One region of the Aminobacter sp. P9b genome, then DNA from elsewhere that is predicted to be linked to it. Evidence: predicted binding sites of a transcription regulator. Region 1 holds the regulator's gene; each other region holds the start of a gene.
What was found. Region 1 encodes LexA, which represses DNA repair genes until DNA is damaged. Its sites were predicted from a motif close to TGTTCNNNNTGTGTTCNG; they were not measured.
Positions count from the first base shown of each region.

Region 2: a site for LexA is predicted at 1,176-1,193, ahead of WHT83_RS19750 (ATP-dependent helicase). Genes of this name have one in related genera too.
Region 3: a site for LexA is predicted at 6,268-6,285, ahead of recA (recombinase RecA). Genes of this name have one in related genera too.

Region 1 is NZ_CP150082.1:3,475,446-3,483,491, forward strand. It holds gene WHT83_RS17100 (porin) at 1-501, shown strand, start outside; gene lexA (transcriptional repressor LexA) at 748-1,464, shown strand; gene WHT83_RS17110 (ComEC/Rec2 family competence protein) at 1,501-3,744, opposite strand; gene gltX (glutamate--tRNA ligase) at 4,081-5,505, shown strand; gene gltA (citrate synthase) at 5,685-6,974, shown strand; gene lpxB (lipid-A-disaccharide synthase) at 7,034-8,046, opposite strand, start outside.
Region 2 is NZ_CP150082.1:3,992,782-4,000,827, reverse strand. It holds gene WHT83_RS19750 (ATP-dependent helicase) at 1-1,135, opposite strand, end outside; gene WHT83_RS19745 (glyoxalase superfamily protein) at 1,403-1,945, shown strand; gene WHT83_RS19740 (dienelactone hydrolase family protein) at 2,076-2,954, shown strand; gene WHT83_RS19735 (hypothetical protein) at 3,000-3,197, opposite strand; gene WHT83_RS19730 (thioesterase family protein) at 3,343-3,822, opposite strand; gene WHT83_RS19725 (FAD-binding oxidoreductase) at 3,933-5,348, shown strand; gene WHT83_RS19720 (GNAT family N-acetyltransferase) at 5,518-5,973, shown strand; gene WHT83_RS19715 (AsmA family protein) at 6,111-8,046, shown strand, end outside.
Region 3 is NZ_CP150082.1:2,910,503-2,918,548, forward strand. It holds gene sufD (Fe-S cluster assembly protein SufD) at 1-1,082, shown strand, start outside; gene WHT83_RS14270 (cysteine desulfurase) at 1,275-2,516, shown strand; gene WHT83_RS14275 (SUF system Fe-S cluster assembly protein) at 2,522-2,920, shown strand; gene sufA (Fe-S cluster assembly scaffold SufA) at 3,024-3,404, shown strand; gene WHT83_RS14285 (TfoX/Sxy family protein) at 3,420-3,734, shown strand; gene WHT83_RS14290 (hypothetical protein) at 3,737-4,060, opposite strand; gene WHT83_RS14295 (pseudouridine-5'-phosphate glycosidase) at 4,243-5,166, opposite strand; gene WHT83_RS14300 (carbohydrate kinase family protein) at 5,187-6,128, opposite strand; gene recA (recombinase RecA) at 6,410-7,501, shown strand; gene alaS (alanine--tRNA ligase) at 7,740-8,046, shown strand, end outside.

The DNA.
Region 1 (8,046 bases):
TATACCGGCCCACTCGGGTTCGCCGCCACGATCGCTCTCGAAACGGGGTCCGGAACGAACGCTGTCGAAGATTACGTCCCGAACGTCGTCGCCGGCGGCTCGTTCACCCAGGGCTGGGGCAAGGTCGCCACGGTTGCCGCCTATGACAGCCGCAACGATGTGTGGGCAGGCAAGGCGCGGGTCGACGTCGATGTGACGGACACCATTTCGCTGTTTGGCATGGTCGGCTACAAGTCGGAGGCAGACACCCGCAACTACTACGGCAACTGGGGCGGTTCCTGGGCCGTCTGGGGCGGCGGTTCGGCCAAATTTGGCGAAAAGACACGCTTCAACGCACAACTCGCCTACGACGACGACAGCAATCTCGTGGCGGTCGCCAATGTGGCCTACACTCTGGTTGAGAACTTCGTCGTCACTCCCGAACTCGTCTATGCGGACAATCTGGACGATGCCGGCGACGGCTCTGTGAGCGGGTTCCTGCGCCTCCAGGCCTCATTCTAAACAGAAGACGGGGAGCAACTGCTCCCCGTCTTCGACAAGCAATTCTGGCGGGCGTCGTCGCGGCGCCCTGACCGCCCTCCGAGCCCAAAGGCCGTTCCAGCAATACGGAAAATTCAGCCTGCACGCTACGCAGGGCTTCGCCGCCGGCGTCGGCCCCTTCAGGAAATATAAACAGTTGCAGAACACAACTGGAACAGATAGCGTTTGTTCCGGGTTTGTTTTTCTTTTGATTCCTCAGGGGTGGCCATGCTGACGCGCAAACAACACGAGCTTCTGCTGTTCATTCACGAGCGGCTGAAGGAAGCAGGCATCCCGCCATCCTTCGACGAAATGAAGGAGGCGTTGGACCTCGCCTCCAAATCCGGCATCCATCGGCTGATCACGGCGCTCGAGGAGCGTGGTTTCATCCGCCGCCTGCCCAACCGGGCACGTGCGCTTGAAGTGCTGCGCCTGCCCGATTCGATCGCGCCCGGCCTCAACGCGGCACGAAAGTTCTCGCCGAGCGTCATCGAGGGCAGCCTTGGCCGTAAACCGGAGCCATCGCGATCGTTCTCGCACGGCAATGACGACGACGTCGGCGCGGCGGTCACCATACCGGTCATGGGGCGCATCGCCGCCGGTGTGCCGATCGACGCGATCCAGCACAAGACTCATTCGATTTCGGTGCCGCCGGATATGATCATGGGCGGCGAGCATTATGCGCTCGAGGTCAAGGGCGATTCGATGATCGAGGCCGGCATCTTCGACGGCGACACGGTCGTCATCCGCAGTTCCAATACCGCCAATCCCGGCGAGATCATCGTCGCATTGGTCGATGACGAGGAAGCAACCCTCAAGCGCTTCCGCCGCAAGGGCGCCTCGATCGCCCTGGAAGCCGCCAATCCGGCCTATGAAACCCGTATCTTCGGGCCTGACCGGGTCAAGGTGCAGGGTAAGCTCGTCGGGCTGATCCGCCGCTACTGATCCTTGCATGCATGTCGGGAGCGCATTGCGCGCGACCTACTGAGCTGGCGTTGCCGGCTCCGGTGCGCCCTGACGTTTACTTTCCCGCCGATAGGGCGGCAGTCCCCTCGCCTCGCGGGAGAATTCTCGTTGCGCATGCCAGGGCCGGTATGGCGTGGCCACAGCGTGGCGGATGTCGACCTGCTGAGGAACGCCTCCCCCGCCAGGCGTCAGGAATATCGCCGCACTTCCCAAGCGTGCCAATTCACGGCTGGTGAGAACGATCGCAGCTGAGTGCGTACACACGTTGACTGCAGTGGCGTCGTTGACGACAAGAAGGTCAGCGGTGGCACAGGCGCGCCTGGCGGCTACCGCGCTTTCTGCATGAGCAACCTGCACGCCCGAGGGGTGCTCGACGAGACACAAGCCGTCGGCGCAGGAAAAGGCAGTGCCACTGCCGGAAGGGCTTGCGACGCCTGGGCTGGTCGCATTGTTCCGCTTGCTCTGGTTCGCCGGCCCCAGGCGCGTGGGGCCGACCACGTCCTCGGTCACCAAGGCACGTTTCCAATTGTCGATTGTGAACTGGTTTGGCCGAGCACGATTGACTGCAAGCCTGCCTGCACCAACCGGTACGCCCATCAGGCGCGCGTCCTCCGAGACCAGCACGTCCGGCGCTTCCGCATTCATCAATGCCAGCAGGGCGAGAGCCGCAAGCGGCAGAGCGGCAACGCGCAGCCAGGTCGTGGCCATCGATGCGATGATCAGCGCCACCGTGACAAGGACGACCGAATGCGTCGACACCAGCCCGACCGCGTCGACAGGCGAGTGCTCGGAAAACCATTTGGCCAGCGCGATCATGGCCGTCAGGCCGGCACCCATCGTATCGAGGAAGATGCCATCGAGGCGGAACGGCATGAAGAGGCCGGCAAGCACGGCAAACGGCATGACCAGTACCGAGACGATCGGCATCACTGCCAGATTGGCGACAAGACTGAGCGGCGAGACGCGCTGGAAATGCCAGGCGCCGAAGACAGCAGTGGCAAGACCTGCGATCACCGAGGTCGCGGCAAGCCCGACCGCCATCGTAGCCAACCAGCGCCACAGCTTTGAGGGCATCGACCGCTGGATGGCCGGTTGAGCTTGCTGCTCACGCCGATCGGACCACCAGGCATAGGCGCCGACAAGTGCTGCAGTCGCGGCAAACGACATCTGGAAGCTCGGGCCGACCACCTCGTGCGGCGAGATGACGATGACCACGATGGCCGAGATCGCCAGATTGCGCATGGTCAAGGAGGCCCTGTCGAACAGCACCGCCGTCAGCATCACAGCCAGCATGATGAAGCTGCGTTGCGCTGCGACCTCCGCCCCGGAAACGAACAGATAGCCCGCTGTCGCGGCCAAGGCGGCGCTTGCCGCGTATTTCTTCACCGGACGATGCGAGGAGAAGGCTGGAAAGGCGGCGAAGCCCAGCCGCATCAGCAACATCACCGTGCCGGCGACCATCGCCATGTGCAGGCCCGAGATCGAAATGATGTGGTAGAGGCCGGTGCGCCGCAGCGCCTCGTTGACGTCTTCCGGGATGCCGCCACGCACGCCGACGACCAGCGCCGCAGCAATTTCCCCTTCAGCACCACCGATGCGATCGCGAATGCGCTGGGCGATGCGGTCGCGCGCGTTTTCCACCCAGGCTGATGCCTGGCCCACGGCCGATGGCGGCTTAGCAGCAGCGGCAAGCTCCGGACCCTTCATGAAAAAGCCGCTGGCGCCGATGCCATCGAAATAGCTTTCGAAGGAGAAGTCGTAGCTTCCCGGGCGCACCGGGCCTGACGGCGGCATCAGCCTGGCGTAGCCTGTCACTTGCGAACCGGCCCTCACGCCTTCGGGGACCTTGCGGGCGATGAGCCGCACGCGATCCGGCGCATAGCGCAACACCGGCCGTTCGGTCGCCAGGATATCGAGGGTCAGGCGCAGACGGCCGTTGTCGAGGGTATCTATCTCGACTACCCGCCCTGTGATGCCGGCCGATATCGCCGCGCCGAGCATCTTGGTTGCCATCCGTTCCGTTTCAATCTTGGCAATGGCCATGCCGAGCAGGCAGATGGCCGCAGCAGCAAGCGCGTAATAAGCCAGCCTGTTCGTACGCGTCAGAAATGCGAGCACAGCCAATAGCGCGAAGGCTGCGGCCAGCGGTACAAGGGGCGGTTCGGCACGAAAGCTGAAATAGGCAAGCGCCCCGATCGCCAGAAAGACCGGCACGAGCAGGAATGCGGCGCCACGATCGAGTTCGGTTTCGATAGCCACGCGAGTGGCTCGCATGGACGAGCGGAGAGCGGCACCTTGGTCCGACCATGGCGACGACCGGGGAAAATAGTGCCGTGGCGCCCGCGGCGAGGCGTCGCCCGGGGCATCAACCTCAAGCGCGCTCGGCCGTGCCCATGCCACGGCGGGCGCAACGGGGCCGCCCAGCAACGCGCGCTCGCTGGTCTCGACCACCGGAATGTTACCGGATTCCCCCTCCCGCACGCGGTCGCCCATCGGGCCTGCCTCTTGCGCCCCAGACCTTCTATGCTACATCAACGCCACCGAAACGCCATGCGCCGCCGGTCTTCGGCCAAGCGCGCTATGCCTCCCTTGGAAATCGCCATGTCCGTCGTCACCCGCTTCGCCCCCTCGCCCACCGGCTACCTGCACATCGGTGGTGCGCGCACGGCTCTCTTCAACTGGCTCTATGCCCGCCACACCGGCGGCACCATGCTGCTGCGCATCGAGGACACCGACCGCGAGCGCTCGACCGATGCTGCCACCGCGGCAATTCTCGAGGGCCTCACCTGGCTCGGCCTGACCTGGGAGGGCGAGCCGACCTCGCAATTCGAGCGCGCGCCGCGCCACCGCGAGGTCGCCGAGGAGCTCGTCCGCATGGGCAAGGCTTATTACTGCTACGCTTCGCAGGACGAGCTGACCGAAATGCGCGAGAAGGCCCGCGCCGAAGGCCGTCCGCCGCGCTACGATGGGCGCTGGCGCGACCGCGATCCGGCGGAAGCCCCGGCAGGCGTGAAGCCGGTGATCCGCATCAAGGCGCCGACAGAGGGCGAGACGCTGGTGCGTGACCGCGTGCAGGGCGACGTGCGCTTTCCCAACAAGGATCTCGACGATTTCATCATCCTGCGCTCGGATGGCGTGCCGACCTACATGCATGCCGTCGTCGTCGACGACCATGACATGGGCGTCACCCACATCATCCGCGGCGACGACCACCTGACCAACGCCGCGCGCCAGACGATCATCTATGTCGCCATGGGCTGGGATGTGCCTGTCATGGCCCACATCCCGCTGATCCATGGTGCCGACGGCGCAAAGCTGTCCAAGCGCCATGGCGCGCTTGGTGTCGATGCCTATCGCGCCATGGGCTACCTGCCCGAGGCATTGCTCAACTATCTCGCCCGCCTCGGCTGGAGCCATGGCGACGACGAGGTGATGAGCATCGAGGACATGATCCGCTGGTTCGAGATCGAGGACGTCAACAAGGGTGCGGCGCGCTTCGACTTCGCCAAGCTCGAGGCGCTGAACGGCGTCCACATGCGCCAGATGGACGACAGGAAGCTGTTCGACATCTTTGTGGCGACCTTGCCCTACCTGCCCGGCGGCGATGCGATCCTCGCCAGGCTCGACGACAAGCGCAAGGCGCAGCTGCTGGCCGCCATGCCCGGTCTCAAGGAGCGCGCCAAGACGCTGATCGAGCTTGCGGATGGCGCAGGCTTCCTGGTTGCCGAGCGTCCCTTGCCTCTCGACGACAAGGCGGCAGCGCTTCTGGCCGGTCCGGCCAAGGATGTGCTCAAGGGCGCGCACGCGGCGCTGGCCGGCGTCAACGAGGACTGGAACGCCGCTTCGGCGGAGGCAGCGATCCGCGAATTTGCCGGGCGCGAGAACGTCAAGTTGGGAGCCGTCGCACAGCCCTTGCGTGCAGCCCTGACGGGCAAAAGCACGTCTCCCGGCGTGTTCGATGTGTTGGCCGTCCTGGGGCGCGACGAAAGTCTAGCCCGCATTTCCGATCAAATCGATTAGGTCAGCAGTGCTTTCCTAGTTTTGCATTGAAATGAGGCTATTGCGGTGCAACATTGCGGCAACAGGTCAATTTGAAAGCAGCGGGGAAGCTGGGGGCTCGGACATTCCGGGCCTAACGGGTTGCCTTGTTATGAAGATTGCGCCGCCCAGGGCGGCAACTCAGCACTAAGGAGTATGCGATGACTGATTCGACCGCCAAACTGGAGTTCCGCGGCCAGACCCACGAGTTCAAGGTGCGCGCCGGAACGGTCGGACCAGATGTGATCGACATCGCATCGCTCTACGCCACCACCGGCGCTTTCACCTACGACCCCGGCTTCACCTCGACGGCGAGCTGCGAGTCGGAGATCACCTTCATCGATGGCGATGCCGGCATCCTGCTGCACCGCGGCTATCCGATCGACCAGTTGGCCGAGCACGGCGACTTCCTCGAGGTCTGCTACCTCCTGCTCTATGGCGAACTGCCGACCAAGTCCCAGAAGGACGACTTCGACCATCGCGTCACGCGCCACACCATGGTGCATGAGCAGATGTCGCGCTTCTTCACCGGTTTCCGCCGCGACGCGCACCCGATGGCTGTCATGTGCGGCGTGGTCGGCGCCCTGTCGGCCTTCTATCACGACTCGACCGATATCTCGGATCCGCACCAGCGCATGGTCGCTTCGATCCGCCTGATCGCCAAGATGCCGACGATCGCGGCGATGGCCTACAAGTATCATATCGGCCAGCCCTTCGTTTACCCCAAGAACGAGCTGAACTTCGCGGCCAACTTCCTGCACATGTGCTTTGCCGTGCCGTGCGAGGAGTACAAGGTCAATCCGGTGCTCGCCCGCGCCATGGAGCGCATCTTCATCCTCCATGCCGACCACGAGCAGAACGCCTCGACCTCGACCGTGCGCCTCGCCGGTTCCTCGGGCGCCAACCCGTTCGCCTGCATCGCCGCCGGCATTGCCTGCCTGTGGGGTCCGGCCCATGGCGGCGCCAATGAAGCGGCGCTCAACATGCTGAGCGAAATCGGCCATGTCGACCGCATTCCGGAGTTCGTCGCCCGCGCCAAGGACAAGAACGATCCGTTCCGCCTGATGGGCTTCGGCCACCGCGTCTACAAGAACTACGATCCCCGCGCCAAGATCATGCAGAAGACCACGCATGAAGTGCTCGGCGAGCTCGGCATCAAGGACGATCCGATGCTGGACGTCGCAATGGAGCTCGAGCGCATCGCGCTAACCGACGAATACTTCATCGAAAAGAAGCTCTACCCGAACATCGACTTCTACTCGGGCATCACGCTGAAGGCGCTGGGCTTCCCCACGACCATGTTCACAGTGCTGTTCGCGCTCGCCCGCACCGTCGGCTGGATCGCACAGTGGAAGGAAATGATCGAGGATCCGCGCCAGAAGATCGGCCGTCCGCGCCAGCTCTACACCGGTGCTGCCGAGCGCGACTATCTGCCGATCGCCAAGCGCTAAGCGCCAAGCGAAACGAATTGAACAACGCCCGCCAAGCTCTTGCCTGACGGGCGTTTTTTTCATTTATAGATGTGCTTGAGGACGGCTTCGGCGGCAAGTTCGCCGGAGGGGCGATCGGTCGTCATGCGCCGGAGGATCTCGGCAAAGCCTTCCTTCTGCCAGCGCCTGATGCCGCTGTCGGCGAACAGGCCCTCGATGTGACGCGCCATCCATTGCGGGCGCACATACTGGTTGTAGGCTTCGAACACCACCGGCCTGTCGGCGATCAGGTTGGGCAGCGACGCGCTCCAGACGGTGATCAGCCTCTGCACCACGCGCATGAAGGTGTCGAGCTTGTAGTTCGACATCATCGGTACGCCGGCGAGCGCAAGCTCCAGCGACACCGTTCCCGACGCTATCAGCGCCGCATCGGCCTCGCCGAAGGCCTGCCATTTGCGCTGTGGGTCGAGGATGATCTCGGGTTTTTCCGGCCAGTCGGAGACGGCGTCTTCGACCAGGCTGGCTACATGTGGAACTGTCGGCAGCAGCAGGCGCATGCGGTGACCGCGTGCGCGCAGGATCGAAACGGTCTCGCCAAACGGGCCGATCAGGCCGCGCACCTCGCTGCGGCGCGAGCCCGGCAGCAGCAGAAGCGTCTTTTCGCGGTCGGGCGAAAGAGCGCCCTTGCCTTCCTGCATGGCGGCTGCGACCGCAATACCGGGATCGCTGACCAGTCGGTGGCCGACGAAAGTGCCGTGCGGGCCGCCCAGCCTCGCAAGCTCGGCGGGTTCGAAGGGCAGGATGCAAAGCACTTCATCGACATGCGGTTTCATCGCCTTGGCCCGACCCGGCCGCCACGCCCACACGCTCGGGCAGATGTAATGGACGATCGGAATCCCAGGCGCGAGCGCGCGAACCTTCCTGGCCACGCGCAGCGAAAAATCCGGGCTGTCGATAGTGATGAGGCAATCCGGCTTTTCGGCAGCTACGAGGCGCGCCGTCTGGCCGATCCGCCGCATCAGGCGCGGCAGGTCGCGGACGATCGCCGTCAGTCCCATCAGCGCGATCTCGCTGGCATCGAACAGCGGCGAAA
Region 2 (8,046 bases), 520 kb from region 1:
CCTCCTCGGAGTCCCAGGCGGCGTGGACATTGACCTTGCCGTCTTCGGGATCGTTGCGATCGGTGAACAGCGTCTTGCCGAAGCGGCCCTCATTATGGGCGATGAGATGGGAAGCGGCACCGAGGATATGGGCGGTGGAGCGGTAGTTGCGCTCGAGCCGGATGACGACGGCACCCGGAAAATCCTTGTCGAAGCGCAGGATGTTGTCGACCTCGGCCCCGCGCCAGCCATAGATCGACTGGTCGTCGTCGCCGACGCAGCAGACGTTCTTCTGGCCCGGCGCGCCGGTCTCCTGCGCGAGCAGGCGCAGCCACATATATTGCGCGGTGTTGGTGTCCTGATACTCGTCGACGAGGATGTATTTGAAGCGCTTGTGGTATTCCTTCAACACGTCAGGATAGGCGCGGAAGATGCGGATCGGGTGGCACAAAAGGTCGCCGAAATCACAGGCGTTCAGCGTCTGGAGCCGGTCCTGATAGGCCTTGTAGAGTTCGCGGCCCTTGCCGTTGGCGAAGGCGCGCGCATCGCCCTCGGGGATCTCGGCCGGGCCGAGCCCCTTGTTCTTCCAGCCGTCGATCATCATGGCGAACTGGCGCGCCGGCCAGCGCTTGTCGTCGAGGCCTTCGGCCTGGATCAACTGCTTGATGAGGCGGATGACGTCGTCGGTATCGAGGATGGTGAAGTCGGAGCGCAGGCCGGCCAGTTCGGCATGGCGGCGCAGCATCTTGACGCCGATGGAGTGGAAGGTGCCGAGCCAGGGCATGCCCTCGACGGCTTCGCCGACAAGCAGGCCGATGCGCTGCTTCATCTCGCGCGCGGCCTTGTTGGTGAAGGTGACGGCGAGGATCTGGCTGGGGTAGGCGCGGCCCTGGCTGACGATATGGGCGATGCGGGTGGTGAGCACGCGCGTCTTGCCAGTGCCGGCGCCGGCGAGCACCAGGACCGGGCCTTCGGTGGTCTCGACAGCTTGGCGCTGCTCGGGGTTCAGGCCCTTGAGATAGTCGGCTGCGGCGGGCGCCTGGCGGGCGGCCATGGCGCGCGCGGCAATACCGCTCGGCGCAGGTGTGCTGCCGGGCCGGGGCGGCATTCCGCCGGGCTCGTCGAAAAACGGCATGTCGTCCGGAAAGTCTGACATTTGCCCCGAATGTAGTGATTCGGGGCGGAAAGGCCAGCCGCGTCTCTGTTTTGTTCTGGTTTAGGCGGGGAAAGTGGCGGCCTTGACCTGAATGCTCTGGCATGGCTAGCTTGCCACACGGCTGGATGTGGCCGGCAGCCCGCGCCCCGACAAGGGGTATGGCGAACACATCGGACGCTTCCGTCACCTGATCCCAAGGGATGGTGAGAGCATCGGCAATGCGGGCACTGATGGACATGCTCACCGGAACCCGAGGATCGGAAGATCATGCGAACCTATCGTGATGCAAAGGCGATGGCGAAGGCCATGCGCGAGGCGCTTGCCCAAAAGAACCTCGATGTCAGCCACAGCGAGGCGCTCGAAATCGTCGCCCGGCAGTTCGGTGTCGACAATTGGAATATCCTGTCGAGCAAGCTGGAGAAGGTGGAAGAGCCTGCCACCGGTGCGGTGAGCTTCACCCAGCCGGTGCCGATCTTCCGCATCTTCGACGAGGATAAGGCGAGGGGCTTCTACGAGGGCTTTCTCGACTGCAAGGTCGACTGGGAGCATCGCTTCCATCCCGGCGCGCCGCTCTACTGCCAGGTGTCGCGCGGTGGCTTGAGGCTGCACCTGTCGGAGCATTCCGGCGACGCCAGCCCCGGTGCGACCGCTGTCTGCTACATGCAGGGTGTAGAAGCATTCCAGAAGGGGCTGATCGCCAAGGACTACAAATACAATCGTCCGGGCCTGCAGCATCAGGACTGGGGGCTGGAGTGCGAGGTGATCGACCCGTTCGGCAACCGCATCCGCTTCATGGAAAGCCAGGATTGATCAGCGCCTTAGCTGCGCCCGAGGCCCGGGCACCTCCACTGCACGGCGGTGCCCATTCACGCAACCGTGACACCACCTACATTTGCATACGCTAAACTCGCCGCCTGATGTCGAAGACAGGGAGCGAGCCATGACCAGACCTGCCATCACCCAGGCGATGATCGACGCCTACGACGAATACACCCATCTGACGCTCGACCGGCGCCATTTCATGGAGACGCTGACAAGGCTCACCGGATCGGCTGCCGCGGCGGCGGTGATTGCGCCGATGCTTTCGGCCAACCAGGCGCGGGCGGCCATCGTTGCCGAGGACGACACGCGGCTCAAGGCCGAGGAGATCACCTATCCCGGCGGTGCCGGCGAGATGAAGGGCTATCTCGTCCAACCGGCGGAAAATGCGGGCAAGCTGCCGACGATCATCGTCATCCACGAAAACCGGGGCCTCAATCCGCATATCCGCGACGTGGCGCGGCACATCGCGCTCGAAGGCTTCGTCGCGCTGGCGCCCGACTATCTGTCGCCGCTCGGCGGCACGCCGCCTGACGAGGAAAAGGCGCGCGAGATGTTCGGCCAATTGGATGCTGCGCAGACGGTGGCCAACGGCGTCGCGACGGTGGCTTTCCTGAAGGGTCACGAAAGCGGGAACGGCAAGGTCGGCGCGGTCGGCTTTTGCTGGGGCGGTGGCACTGTCAATCTGCTTGCCGTCAACGCGCCGGACCTCGGCGCTGGCGTCGCCTATTATGGCGCGCAGCCCAAGGACGAGGCGGCAATCGCCAACATCAAGGCGGCACTGCTCTTGCATTATGCCGGGATGGACGAGCGCATCAACGCCGGCATCGACGCCTACAAGGCGGCGCTGACGAAGGCTGGCAAGGATTTTGAGGTTCACGTCTATGACGGCGCCCAGCACGCCTTCAACAACGACACGTCCGAGGCGCGCTACAACAAGGAGGCGGCGGACCTGGCCTGGGGCCGGACAATTGCCTTCTTCAAGGAGAAGCTGGCCTGATCTGCCTTGTGGCAGGCGTGAGCCGTTCACGCGCGCCTGCCTGGTTCAGGCCACGCCGCGCTTGGAGCGGGCCTGGCGCAGGATGACGCGCCAGCGCAGCATCTCGATCGGGATCGGCCCGTTGTTGTTGGCGATCTCGAAGATTTCGTTGTTGATGTTGCGCAGCGAACGCCAGAAATCGTAGTCGCTGATGCGCGGGTCGCAGGCAAGCTTGCTGGCTGTCGTTTCGATGTCTGTTTGCATGCCTTGCCTCAAGCCGTCCGGTGCCCGCCGCGACTCAACTTCGCTGCGTGGGATTGTCGGGGTGAGGGTGCAGCCGATCAACGAACCGGTGGCTGTGATGCAGGTTATGAACAGGTAAGGTTAATCGCCTGTGGCCCTTCAGCCACTATGCCGGCTTGCGCCTGATGCCGATCGAGCGGCCGGCGCGTTCCGGCATCGGCAATGCGGCATGGGCGGCGCCCATTGCCTGAAGGTTCGCCATGATGTCCTCCGGGAAGGGCGCGACCTTCGGGCCGGTCATGTCGACATGCAAAGCGAGATATTCCGAGGTCGCCGCCAGCCAGCCGTCGACGTGGCGCAGCTCCTGGTAGACACGCAGTCGCTTGTCGTCATGGTCGAGCAGCTGGAAGCTCGCGGTGACACGGTGTTCGAGATGCAGTTCCCGCACATAGCAGACGTGGACTTCCGCCGTGTAGATGGTGAGCTTTCGGTCGCGGACGTAAGCAGCCCCCATTCCGAGCAGATCGAGCGCCTCGTCGCTGCAGCGATCGAACAGGACGTTGTAATAGGCCATGTTGAGGTGGCCATTATAGTCGATCCAGCCTTTCTCAATCTCCATGACGCGTGACACGAACGGGGCTGGCATGGCGTAATCCTTTGGTCTTCTGTTGCGCTGGACAAACCGGACAGGGTGGCAGATTACCCGAGCATAGGGTGCCGGCAAGGCGGCATGCTGTTCCAATCGCGGAGGAAAACATGGCTTTGAGCGACCTGAAGGCGATGGCGCGGAACGAGGAAGGGATCGCCACCGCTCTCGGCATCCTCAAGCAGAAATTTGGCGAGCGCTTCCAGGCCGGCAAGGCGATCCGTGAGCAGCATGGCCATACAACGACCTATCTGCCCAACCAGGCGCCCGACGGCGTGGTGTTCGCCGAAAGCACGGCAGACGTGCAGGACGTCGTGCGGGTCTGTGCGGAACATCGCGTGCCGGTCATCGCCTTCGGCACGGGCACGTCGCTGGAAGGCCATGTCAACGCGCCGGCAGGCGGCATCTCGGTCGACACCTCGCGCATGGACAAGGTCGTCTCCGTCAATGCCGACGACCTCGACTGCACGGTCGAGGCGGGTGTGACGCGCGAAGCGCTGAACATCTACTTGCGCGACACCGGCCTGTTTTTCCCGATCGATCCCGGCGCCAACGCCAGCCTCGGCGGCATGGCGGCGACCCGCGCCTCGGGCACTAATGCGGTGCGCTACGGCACGATGCGCGAGAACGTGCTTGCGCTGCGCGCCGTGATGGCCGACGGCAGCGAGGTGGTGACCTCGCATCGCGCCAGGAAAAGCTCGGCCGGCTACGACCTGACGCGGCTTCTGGTCGGGTCGGAAGGCACTCTCGGCATCATCACCGAGGTGACGCTCAAGCTGCAGGGCATCCCGCAGGCGATCTCGGGCGGGGTCTGTCCGTTCCCGAGCGTCGAGGCTGCATGCCAGGCGGTGATCGCGACCATCCAGATGGGCATTCCGGTGGCGCGGATCGAACTGGTCAACGCGCTGCAGATGCGGGCGATGAAAAATTATTCCGAGCTCGATTATCCCGAGAGTCCATGCCTGTTCCTGGAGTTTCACGGCTCGGACGCCGGTGTGGCGGAGCAGGCAGAAAGCTTTGGCGAGATCGCTGCCGAATATGGCGGCGGGCCGTTCCTGTGGACCACGGTTGCCGAGGAGCGGGCGAAGCTGTGGAAGGCGCGACATGACGCCTATTGGGCGTCGCAGACGCTGCGCCCCGGCGCACGCGCGCTGTCGACCGATGCCTGCGTGCCGATTTCGCGGCTGGCCGAATGCATTGCCGAGACTGAGGCCGACATCGAGCGGCTGGGGCTGATCGCGCCGATCGTCGGACATGTCGGCGACGGCAATTTCCACACGCTGGTGCTGATGGACCCGAACGATCCCGCCGACATCGGCCGGGCCGAGGAATTCGTGAAGCGGCTGGCCGAGCGGGCGATCGCCATGGACGGCACTTCGACCGGCGAACACGGCATCGGCCAAGGCAAGATGGGTCTGATGGAGCGCGAGCACGGCCACGGCGTGGCCGTGATGCGGGCGATCAAGCAGGCACTCGACCCACAGAACATCCTGAATCCCGGCAAGATGCTGCCAGTGGCGGACTAGACAAACGTTGACCTGAGGTCGCCGGCTTGCTACTGCGCCGCCGTCCAACAAGGAATTTTATGCGCAGAGACTTCAATCGTTGAAGCGTCGGCCAGCGGGCCGATGACAGCCGAGAGGCTGAACGGGCGCTTGCGCCTTTCTCTGACACGTAAATTCCAAGGATAATTCCATGAAACACGCTCACGGCGCGACGGTTCGCGCCTATTCCGACACGGCTGATCGCATGCAACTGGCCGAAATCTGGCTGGACGCTTCGCGCATCGGCCATCCGTTCCTGACGGAGGAGGATCTTCTCGCCCAACAGGCCAAGGTGCGGGACGTCTACCTGCCGCAGGCGGAAAACTGGGTGGCCGAGATAGACGGCAAGCCGGCAGGCTTCATCGGCCTGATCGACAACTTCATAGGCGGGTTGTTCGTCGACCCGGCCGCTCATGGCCATGGGCTGGGCAAGGCGCTGGTGCTGCATGCAGCAAAGCTGAAAGGCGCGCTCGAGGTCGAGGTCTATGCCGACAATTTGTCGGCCGTTGCCTTCTACCAGCGCATGGGTTTCGTCGAACTGCTGCGGCACGCCCATGACGACGAAGGCAGGCCGCTCGAGGTGATCCGCATGAGGCGGGCGGCATAGCGACCAGCCGTCGCTTTTTGCGGGAGAGGCTACGCCGCGGCGTTGACGCGCCGCGGCGTACAGCCCAACATGCCACCAAATGACCACGCTCCTGCGCTTAGACGCTTGGGACGCATGAAAAGATTTGCCCCGAGGCAATGCTCGCTCGCCTGTTCGTAATATTTGGTGGACTGTTTGTACTGGCGCTGCTTGCGGCACTGGTGGGGCCGTATTTTATCGACTGGTCCGGCTACAAGGCCGAGTTCGAGCGCGAGGCGAGCGCCATTCTCGGCCGCAAGGTGGCCGTGCAGGGCGACGTGCGCGCGCAGATCCTGCCGTTTCCGTCGGTGACGTTTTCCGATGTGACGGTGGGCGGCGGCGCCGACGGCAAAGATGCCATGACCGTCGAGACGTTCTCGATGGATGCGGAACTGGCGCCGCTGCTGCGCGGCGAGTTCCTGATCTACGACATGCGGCTGGTGCGGCCGAAGGCGACGATCGATGTGGCTGCCGACGGCACCGTCGACTGGGCGATGCGGCCTTCGGCGCCCTTCGATGCCAAGCAGATCTCCATCGAGAAGCTGACCGTCACCGAGGGGCAGGTGAGGGTGCGGCATGGAACCAGCGGGCGCGACCAGCTTCTGTCGGAAATCAACACCGAGATTTCGGCCAAGTCGCTTGCCGGCCCATGGCGGATGGACGGCTCGCTCCGCATCAACGGGATGAAGACGCAACTGTCGGCTTCGACCGGCTCGGTCGACCCGACCGGCCAGATGCGGCTACGGCTGCGGGCCACACCCGAACGCCGTGGCTTCGTGCTGGAAAGCGACGGCAATGCGAGCATGGACAAGGGGCGCGGGCTTTATGCCGGCAATTTCAGCGTCATCGAGGCCCAAGCCGAGCCGCCGGCCGCCAAGGGCGACAAACCCAAGGCGCCAGCCAAATCTGCGGGACCCGGCTTCAGGCTGAAGGGCAAGTTCGCGCTCGACCACGCCAGGCTCGCGGTCGAGGAGTTCCGCTTCGAAAGCGGGCCGCTCGACAATCCCTACACCGCCGACGGCACGGCGGAGATCGACCTTGGAACCACGCCGCATTTCTCGATTGCCGCCAACGGTGCGCAGGTGCGCTTCGACGAGGCGGTGGGCGGGGAAGCCGCGGGAGCCGGGTTTTCGATCTCGCAGCGCCTGACGGCGCTGGAGAGCGTGCTGGTCGACCTGCCGCGGCCGACGATACCAGGTAACATAGACGTCGACCTGCCGGCGATCGTCGCCGGAGACACCACGGTGCGGGATGTCAAACTGTCGGCCGAGCCGGGCGAGGGCGGCTGGAAGCTGAATTCGGTGGCTGCGACGCTGCCCGGGCGCACGCGGCTGGAGGCCGACGGTTTCCTGAAAACGGAAGACAGTCTGGGCTTCGATGGCCAGTTGCTGCTGGCGGTCGGACAGCCCTCGGGCTTTGCCGCCTGGGTGGCGCGGGATGTCGATGAGGCGGTGCGCCGGCTGCCGGCCGCGGGGTTCAAGGCCAAGGTGGCGCTGACGCGCGAACAGCAGAAGCTCGACGACATCGAGCTGATCCTGGGCAAGGCCAAGTTCACCGGTGAACTGGACAGCCTGCAGCCAGGCGATGCGCGGGCTTCGGTGACCATGAAGCTCGACGGCGGCGAACTCGACCTCGAAGGTCTACGTGCCTTCGCTTCGCTGTTCGTCACCGACCAGGGCGCCAATCGCTTTGCCGACAGCGATCTCGATCTTGCAGTGAAGGCTGGACCGGTGAACCTTGCCGGCCTGAGCGCCGAAAGCCTGGATACGGCCCTGCGCCTGCGCGAGGGCGTGCTGGAGATCGACAGGCTGTCGATAGGCGAGCTGGCTGGCGCTTCGTTGAGCGCAACCGGCCGTATCAAGGATTTTCCTGCCACGCCAACCGGCAACCTCGATGCGTCCGTGGTGGCGGTGGATCTCGCACCGCTGGTCGCGCTGGCGGCCGCACAGTCGCCAGACAACAGGCTGCTTGCGGGCCTTGCCGCGCGCGCGGCGGCATATCCGGGCCTGCTCGCCGATGCCCGCATCGATTTCGTCGCCAGTGCCGTGGAGAACG
Region 3 (8,046 bases), 560 kb from region 1:
GTCGTCTTCTGGCCTCCGTGCCGGCCTTCGACGCCAGCGCGGAAGCCAAGCCGATTGCGGCCCTGCTCGAAGGTTCGACCCTGCTTTCGATCGTCAACGGCGTGTCGGCGGCTACGCCTTCCGTTGATGGTGTCACGTTCCAGCGGCTCGGCGACAAGCTCGTCGACGGCAGCTACGCGCCGGCGCTGGTGACCTATGGCAGCGACGACGCTGTCGGCGCACTCAACACTGCCTTCGTTGCCGACGGCTATTTCGTCGACATTGAAGCGGGCACTCAGCTGGAGAAGCCGATCGAGCTGCAGAACGTCCAGGCCGGCGGCCAGAGCCATGTGCGCCTGCCGGTGCGTGTCGGCGCGGGCGCTAAGGCGACCATCGTCGAGCGCCAGACCGGTGAGGGCGCAGGGTTGGTCAGTTCGGTCAGCCAGTTGCTGCTGGGCGACGACGCCGAGGTGCTGTGGCTGATCGTCCAGGACCAGCCGGAGACGGCGACTCATCTCGCCCAGTTCAAGGCCGAGCTCGGCAAGAATGCCAAGCTTACCCTGTTCGTCATGAACGCCGGCGGCAAGCTGGTTCGCCAGGAAGTCATCGTCAAGGCGGCCGGCGAGGGCGCCGATTTCAAGTTGCGCGGCGTCAACCTGCTTTCCGGCGAAAGCCATGTCGACGTGACCATGGTGCTCGACCACACGGTGCCGCACACAAGTTCGACCGAGGTGGTGCGCAACGTCGTCACCGGCCGGGCCAAGGGCGTGTTTCAGGGTCGCATCAACGTCCACCAGATCGCCCAGAAGACCGACGCGCGCATGGCCTGCAACACGCTGCTGCTCTCCGACGACGGCGAGTTCTCGACCAAGCCCGAGCTCGAAATCTTCGCCGACGACGTCGCCTGCGGCCACGGCGCGACCGTCACCGAGATCGACCGCAACCACCTGTTCTATCTGATGGCGCGCGGTGTCGACGAAAAGACCGCCCGCGGTCTTCTGGTCCGGGCGTTCCTGGCCGAAGTCATCGAGGAACTCGAAGACGAAACGGTCGTCGAGCCGCTGGAAGAGCTGCTGAGCAACTGGTTTGCGACGCATGGGTAAGTAGTGGCAATTAGCCCCCTCATCCGGCCGCTTACGCGGCCACCTTCTCCCCGCCGGGGAGAAGAGGGAGCCAAGACCTCGGAAGTACCGCCTTTAACTGGCGCAAGCGTCTCCAATCTCCTCTCCCCTCGGGGAGAGGTCGGCCAAGCGAAGCAGAGGCTGGGTGAGGGGGCGTTGGAAAGAGAAGACGCGATGGACAAGAAAGTCGAAGACAGCACCTACGACGTCGAGGCGATCCGCCGCGATTTCCCGATCCTGTCGCGCGAGGTCTACGGCAAGCCGCTCGTCTATCTCGACAACGGCGCCTCGGCCCAGAAGCCGCAGGTGGTGATCGACACCATCGCCAACGCCTATTCCAACGAATACGCCAACGTCCACCGCGGCCTGCATTTCCTGTCCAATGCCGCGACCGACGCCTACGAAAAGGCGCGCGAGAGCGTTCGCCGCTTCCTCAACGCGCCGAACGTCGACCAGATCGTCTTCACCTCCAATGCCACCTCGGCGATCAACACCGTCGCCTATGGCTACGGCATGCCCAATATCGGCGAAGGCGACGAGATCGTGCTGTCGATCATGGAGCACCACTCCAACATCGTGCCGTGGCATTTCATCCGCGAACGCCAGGGCGCCAAGCTGGTCTGGGTGCCGGTCGACGATCTCGGCGCCTTCCACATCGAGGAATTCGAAAAGCGCCTGACCGACCGCACCAGGCTGATCGCCGTCACGCACATGTCGAATGCGCTCGGCACCGTGACGCCGATCAAGGAGATCTGCCGCATTGCGCGCGCGCGCGGCATCCCCGTGCTGGTCGACGGCAGCCAGAGCGCGGTCCACATGCCGGTCGACGTCCAGGATCTCGACTGCGACTTCTTCGTCATGACCGGCCACAAGCTCTACGGTCCCTCAGGCATAGGTGTGCTCTACGGCAAGCGCGAGCTGCTTGAGCGCATGCGTCCCTTCCACGGCGGCGGCGAAATGATCGTCGAGGTCACAGAGGACGTCGTCACCTACAACGAGCCGCCGCACCGCTTCGAGGCCGGCACGCCGCCGATCGTCCAGGCTATCGGCCTGGGTGCTGCGCTCGACTACATGGACAGTATCGGCCGCGAGCGCATCGCCGCGCATGAAGCGATGCTGCGCGACTACGCCCATGAGCGGCTGCGCGCCATCAACTCGCTGCGCATCTTCGGCGATGCGCCCGGCAAGGGCGCCATCGTCTCCTTCGAGCTGCAGGGCATCCACGCTCACGACGTGTCGATGGTCATCGACCGCCAGGGCGTCGCCGTGCGTGCCGGCACGCACTGCGCCCAGCCGCTGTTGAAACGCTTCGGCGTAACCTCCACATGCAGGGCATCCTTCGCCATGTACAATACGAAGGCCGAGATTGACGTCCTGGCCGAAGCGCTTGAAAAAGCGCGTAAATTCTTCGGGTGAGCACCATGGAAGACGTTATCGCCGCCACAATTGACGACACCGCGCCGGAAACGGCGGGCAAGGGAATCGTTTCGGCCTCGGCCATCCCAGCCGCCGAGCTGGCGCGGCTGACCGACGACATCGTTTCGGCGCTGAAGACGGTCTACGACCCGGAAATCCCCGCCGACATCTACGAGCTCGGCCTGATCTACAAGATCGACATCGAGGACGACCGCACCGTCAAGATCGACATGACGCTGACCGCGCCCGGCTGCCCGGTCGCCGGCGAAATGCCCGGGTGGGTGCAGAACGCCGTCGGCGCCGTCGAAGGTGTCTCGGGCGTCGAGGTCAACATGACCTTCGATCCACCATGGACCCCCGACCGTATGTCGGAAGAGGCCCAGGTCGCGGTGGGGTGGTATTGAGCCAAGCGACGGTGGTGCTTGCATGGACATGCAATCTTCACCATCTTAGCTCTGGAATGAGTCATTCCCCGGGCCTTGAACCCGGCGACGAATGGAGACTGGAATGGGACGCTTCGCCGTCATCTCAATGACCGACCGGGCCGCCGACCGCGTGCGCGAGATCATGGCCACGCGCGAAAACGCGCAGGGCATTCGTCTTGGCATCAAGAAGGGCGGCTGCGCCGGCATGGAATACACGGTCGACCTGGTGACCGAGCCGAACCCCAAGGACGACCACATCGAGCGCGATGGCGCCCATGTCTATGTCGCGCCTGAGGCGGCACTCTTCCTGTTCGGCACCGAGATGGATTTCGAGATCACCACGCTGCGCACCGGCTTCACCTTCTCCAATCCGAACCAGAGTTCGGCCTGCGGCTGCGGCGAATCCGTCGAACTCAAGCCCGCCGACCTCAAGGCGCTCGCCGAAGCGCGCGCGCAGGTCTGACAGACGAGCTCACCAATGAGCGACGAAGCCATCCGCGAGACCTTCTCCGGCCTTGGCGAAATCACGATCCGGAAAATGTTTGGCGGCAAGGGCATATATTGCGACGGCCTGATCGTCGGCGTCGAGGTGCGCGGCGAGATGATGCTCAAGGCCGATGCGGTGAGTGCGCCGGGTTTCGAGGCTGCCGGCGCGAAGCGCTGGACCGATGCCGGCGGCAGACCGGTGAACATGCCTTACTGGACCATTCCCGACAGTGCGATCGACGATCCCGACGAACTGGCCGCCTGGACGCGCAAGGCCTATGAGGCAGCACTCCGTACCAGGAAGTAGTGCTACATCGCATCGGGCGGCACGAAGAAGCAGTTCTCATGCTCTTCCGTCGGATGCAGGCAGATGTGGAATTGGCCGTCCCGAGACGGAATTTCCGAGCCGTAGGGCACGAAATAGCGGTTTCGGTGCGTAACCTTGCGATGATCGCCGGGATCGAGGACGACCGTCCAGCCGCCGCCGCGTTCCAGAACGGCGCTTCCCGGTATGCTCTGGCAGTCGCCGTCGACGGCATCGCCCTGGCAGCAGGCCGGTGGGTAGGTCCAGCCCGAGGCTGTTTGATGCGCGCCCGACTGCGGTGTGCCGGCGACAGTGGCGATTACCAGCAAAGCGCATCTCTGGCTCCGCCATCGCGGCGGATTCCGCTGCCTGCAAGCGTGGGGACCGAAAGGCATCGCGCCCCCCATCAGTCGACCCGCCTCTGCGGGTCGACCAATTCTACGACGGCTGTCGCGGTTTTTATATTAGCTAATACTAATTAGATAGAGGCGTGGTACTGGCCATCGGACTTTCAGCGGCCCAGCGAAATCGCGATCTTGGCCGCAAGCCGCGCGTTGTTTTCCACCAGCGCGATATTGGTCTTGAGGCTGGCGCCGTGGGTCAGCTCCAGGATCTTGGCCAGCAGGAACGGCGTCACCGCCTTGCCCGAGATGTTCTGGGCCTCGGCCGCCTTTTGCGCGGCCTCGATATAGCCGGCCATCCTTTCGGTCGGGATCTCGTCGCTCTCGGGCACGGGATTTGCGACCAGCAGGCCACCATCGAGGCCAAGTGCTTCGCGCGTCTGGTATAGGCGGGCGATCTTTTCCGCCGCGTCGAGCCTCAGTGGCGCCGCATAGGGCGACTTGCGCGACCAGAACGCCGGCACGATGTCGGAGCCATAGGCGACAACCGGCACGCCGCGCGTCTCCAGCACTTCCAGTGTCTTTTCGATGTCGAGGATGGCCTTGGCGCCGGCCGAGACCACGATGACGGGCGTGCGCGCCAACTCGTCGAGGTCGGCGGAGATGTCAAAGCTCTTTTCGGCGCCCTTGTGCACGCCGCCGATGCCGCCGGTGGCGAACACCTTGATGCCGACGAGATGCGCCGCAATCATCGTCGCTGCCACCGTCGTGCCACCGGTCCGGCCTTCGGCGACCGCATAGGCCATGTCGGCGCGCGACAGCTTCATGGCGCCGCCGGTCATCGCCAACGACTCGCGCTCGCCGTCGGACAGGCCGATCTTGATGCGGCCGTTGACCACCGCGATGGTTGCCGGCACCGCACCTTCGTCGGTGATGATCTTCTCTACATTCGCCGCCATCGCGCTGTTGTCGGGATAGGGCATGCCATGGGTGATGATGGTGCTTTCGAGCGCCACGACCGCCTTGCCTGCGGCGAGCGCGGCTGCAACGGGGGCGTGGATATCGATGAAGGGGCGGGCGGTTTCTGGCGTCATGGTGATCTCCTTGGTCCGCGTCATGCCATTTCCCGGGCTTGCGGCACAAGGGCCAGCACCTCGTCGAAGGCTGCTTGGCCGAGTTCCGGTACGGCAGATGGGCTCTCGATCGCCAGTATGGCGGCGGCGATGCCTTGTCTCAATGCGCTTGCCAGCCCTTCGCCGCGCAGCAAGGCGACCGTAGTCGTACCCGCCAGCGCGTCACCGGCGCCGGTGACGTCGACGACCTGGCGCGGTGCCGGCGGGGCGATCATCGAAAGCCCTTCGGCGTCATAGGCAAAGACCGCGCTGCCGCCGGCAGTGACGACGCCGCGCCCGAGGCCCGCGGCGCGCAGCCCTTCCACGATCTCGGTCGCGTCGGCGTCCGCATCGGTTCCCGCAAGCACCGCCGCCTCGCGCCGGTTCATGAACAGGCACGACAGCCTGTCGAGGATTGGCACCATCCGCACCGCCTTTGCCGGCGATATGGCGATGGCAAACAGCGGCACCGCGCCGGCTGCTTCCGCCAGGCGCCAAAGTGCCGCCTCTGGCAGGTTGGCGTCGCAGAGCACGGCATCGGTGGCGGCGATCGCCTCCAGCACCTTGGCGCGCCGCATCTGCTTGGGGAAGGCCAGTTCGTACAGTCCCATGTCGGCAAGCGCGGCTACGACATCGCCGTTACGGTCGAGCAATGCCGTGTAGCTCGGCGTCGCGCGGTCGAGAAAGACCGACGACAGGTCCGAGATGCCATTGGCCCCGATTTCCGCTGCCACCGCCTCGCCGGCGGCATCGCCGCCCCGCACCGACATCAACGAACCAGCCGCTCCCCGCCGGACCGCACCGCGCAGCGCGTTGAAGGCTCCGCCGCCGACCTCCTCGCTCATCGCCCCGGGGATCGAGGCCCCCGGCACGAAGGGAGCGGACATCCGCCCGCGACGGTCGACATGGGCGCCGCCGATGGCGAGGATTCTGGGTGACTTCATGCTTGGCTGTCCGGTGGGCGTTTAACGCGGCGAACTTAGTGTTCCATGCGAGAGGCGGCAACCGCCCGCGATTCGCCAAGACGGGTTTTGCCGGGCAACGGGCTATTTGGCCCATGCGGCATATGATTATACACAGTTTGAAAACAAAAAAAGAACATGGCAAGAAATGTCATTTTATTTCAATATGTTGGCCGCTCTTGCCAAATGTGAACAAAACCGGTACAAATTTATATCGGCATCGGACAGTCCGGCCTTCATTGACGACTACGGGGTGATGTATCATGGCTCAGAATTCATTGCGGCTTGTAGAGGAAAATTCGGTGGACAAATCCAAGGCTCTGGACGCGGCGCTGTCGCAGATCGAACGCGCCTTCGGCAAGGGCTCGATCATGCGTCTCGGTGCCAATGAGCAGGTTGTCGAGATTGCTACAGTCTCCACCGGCTCGCTCGGTCTCGACATCGCGCTCGGTGTCGGCGGCCTGCCGCGCGGACGCATCGTTGAAATCTATGGTCCAGAAAGCTCGGGCAAGACGACGCTTGCTCTCCACACCGTTGCTGAAGCCCAGAAAAAGGGCGGCATCTGCGCTTTTGTCGATGCCGAGCACGCGCTCGATCCGGTCTATGCCCGCAAGCTTGGCGTCGATCTGGAAAACCTGCTGATCTCGCAGCCCGACACCGGCGAGCAGGCGCTGGAAATCTGCGACACGCTGGTGCGCTCCGGCGCCATCGACGTGCTGGTCGTCGACTCGGTGGCGGCATTGACGCCGCGCGCCGAAATCGAAGGCGAGATGGGCGAGTCTTTGCCCGGCCTGCAGGCCCGCCTGATGAGCCAGGCGCTGCGCAAGCTGACCGCTTCGATCTCGCGCTCCAACACCATGGTCATCTTCATCAATCAGATCCGCATGAAGATCGGCGTCATGTACGGTTCGCCCGAAACGACGACCGGCGGCAACGCGCTCAAGTTCTATGCCTCGGTCCGCCTCGACATCCGCCGCATCGGCTCGGTCAAGGACCGCGACGAGGTCGTCGGCAACCAGACCCGCGTCAAGGTGGTCAAGAACAAGCTGGCGCCGCCCTTCAAGCAGGTCGAGTTCGACATCATGTACGGCGAGGGCGTTTCCAAGACCGGCGAACTCGTCGATCTCGGCGTCAAGGCGGGTGTTGTCGAGAAATCGGGCGCCTGGTTCTCCTACAATTCGCAGCGTCTGGGGCAGGGACGTGAGAACGCCAAGCTATTCCTGCGCAACAATCCCGACGCGGCGCGCGAAATCGAACAGCTGCTCAGGCAGAATGCCGGGCTGATCGCCGAGAAGTTCCTCGAGAACGGCTCACGCGAAGAAGATGACGGCGAGGACGAAGCCGGGGCGATGTAACAGCGCCCAGGGCTGGATCGATAAGGTCCAAGGACAGTCAATCCATGCGACCGCTGGCCATCGTGCCGGCGGTTTGCGCTTGTGCAGCCGGCTTTGACCATCCGGGCGGCGGAATTGCGGGCTTTTGCCGGTCCGGGGTTTCTGGACAGTGTTAAGGTGGGCCGCTAAAAGGCCAGTTCCAATTTCCGCCTGCAAGGGTGGGAAGCATCTGTCCAGGGCGGCGATCAAAGGCGGCAATATGAGTGGCGTGAACGAGATCCGGTCGACATTTCTCGACTACTTCAAAAAGAACGGGCACGAGGTGGTGGCCTCAAGTCCGCTCGTGCCGCGCAACGACCCGACCTTGATGTTCACCAATGCCGGTATGGTGCAGTTCAAGAACGTCTTCACGGGCCTCGAGACGCGTTCCTATTCGCGTGCCGCGACCGCCCAGAAGAGCGTACGCGCCGGCGGCAAGCACAACGATCTCGACAATGTCGGCTACACCGCCCGCCATCTCACCTTCTTCGAAATGCTCGGCAATTTCTCGTTTGGCGACTATTTCA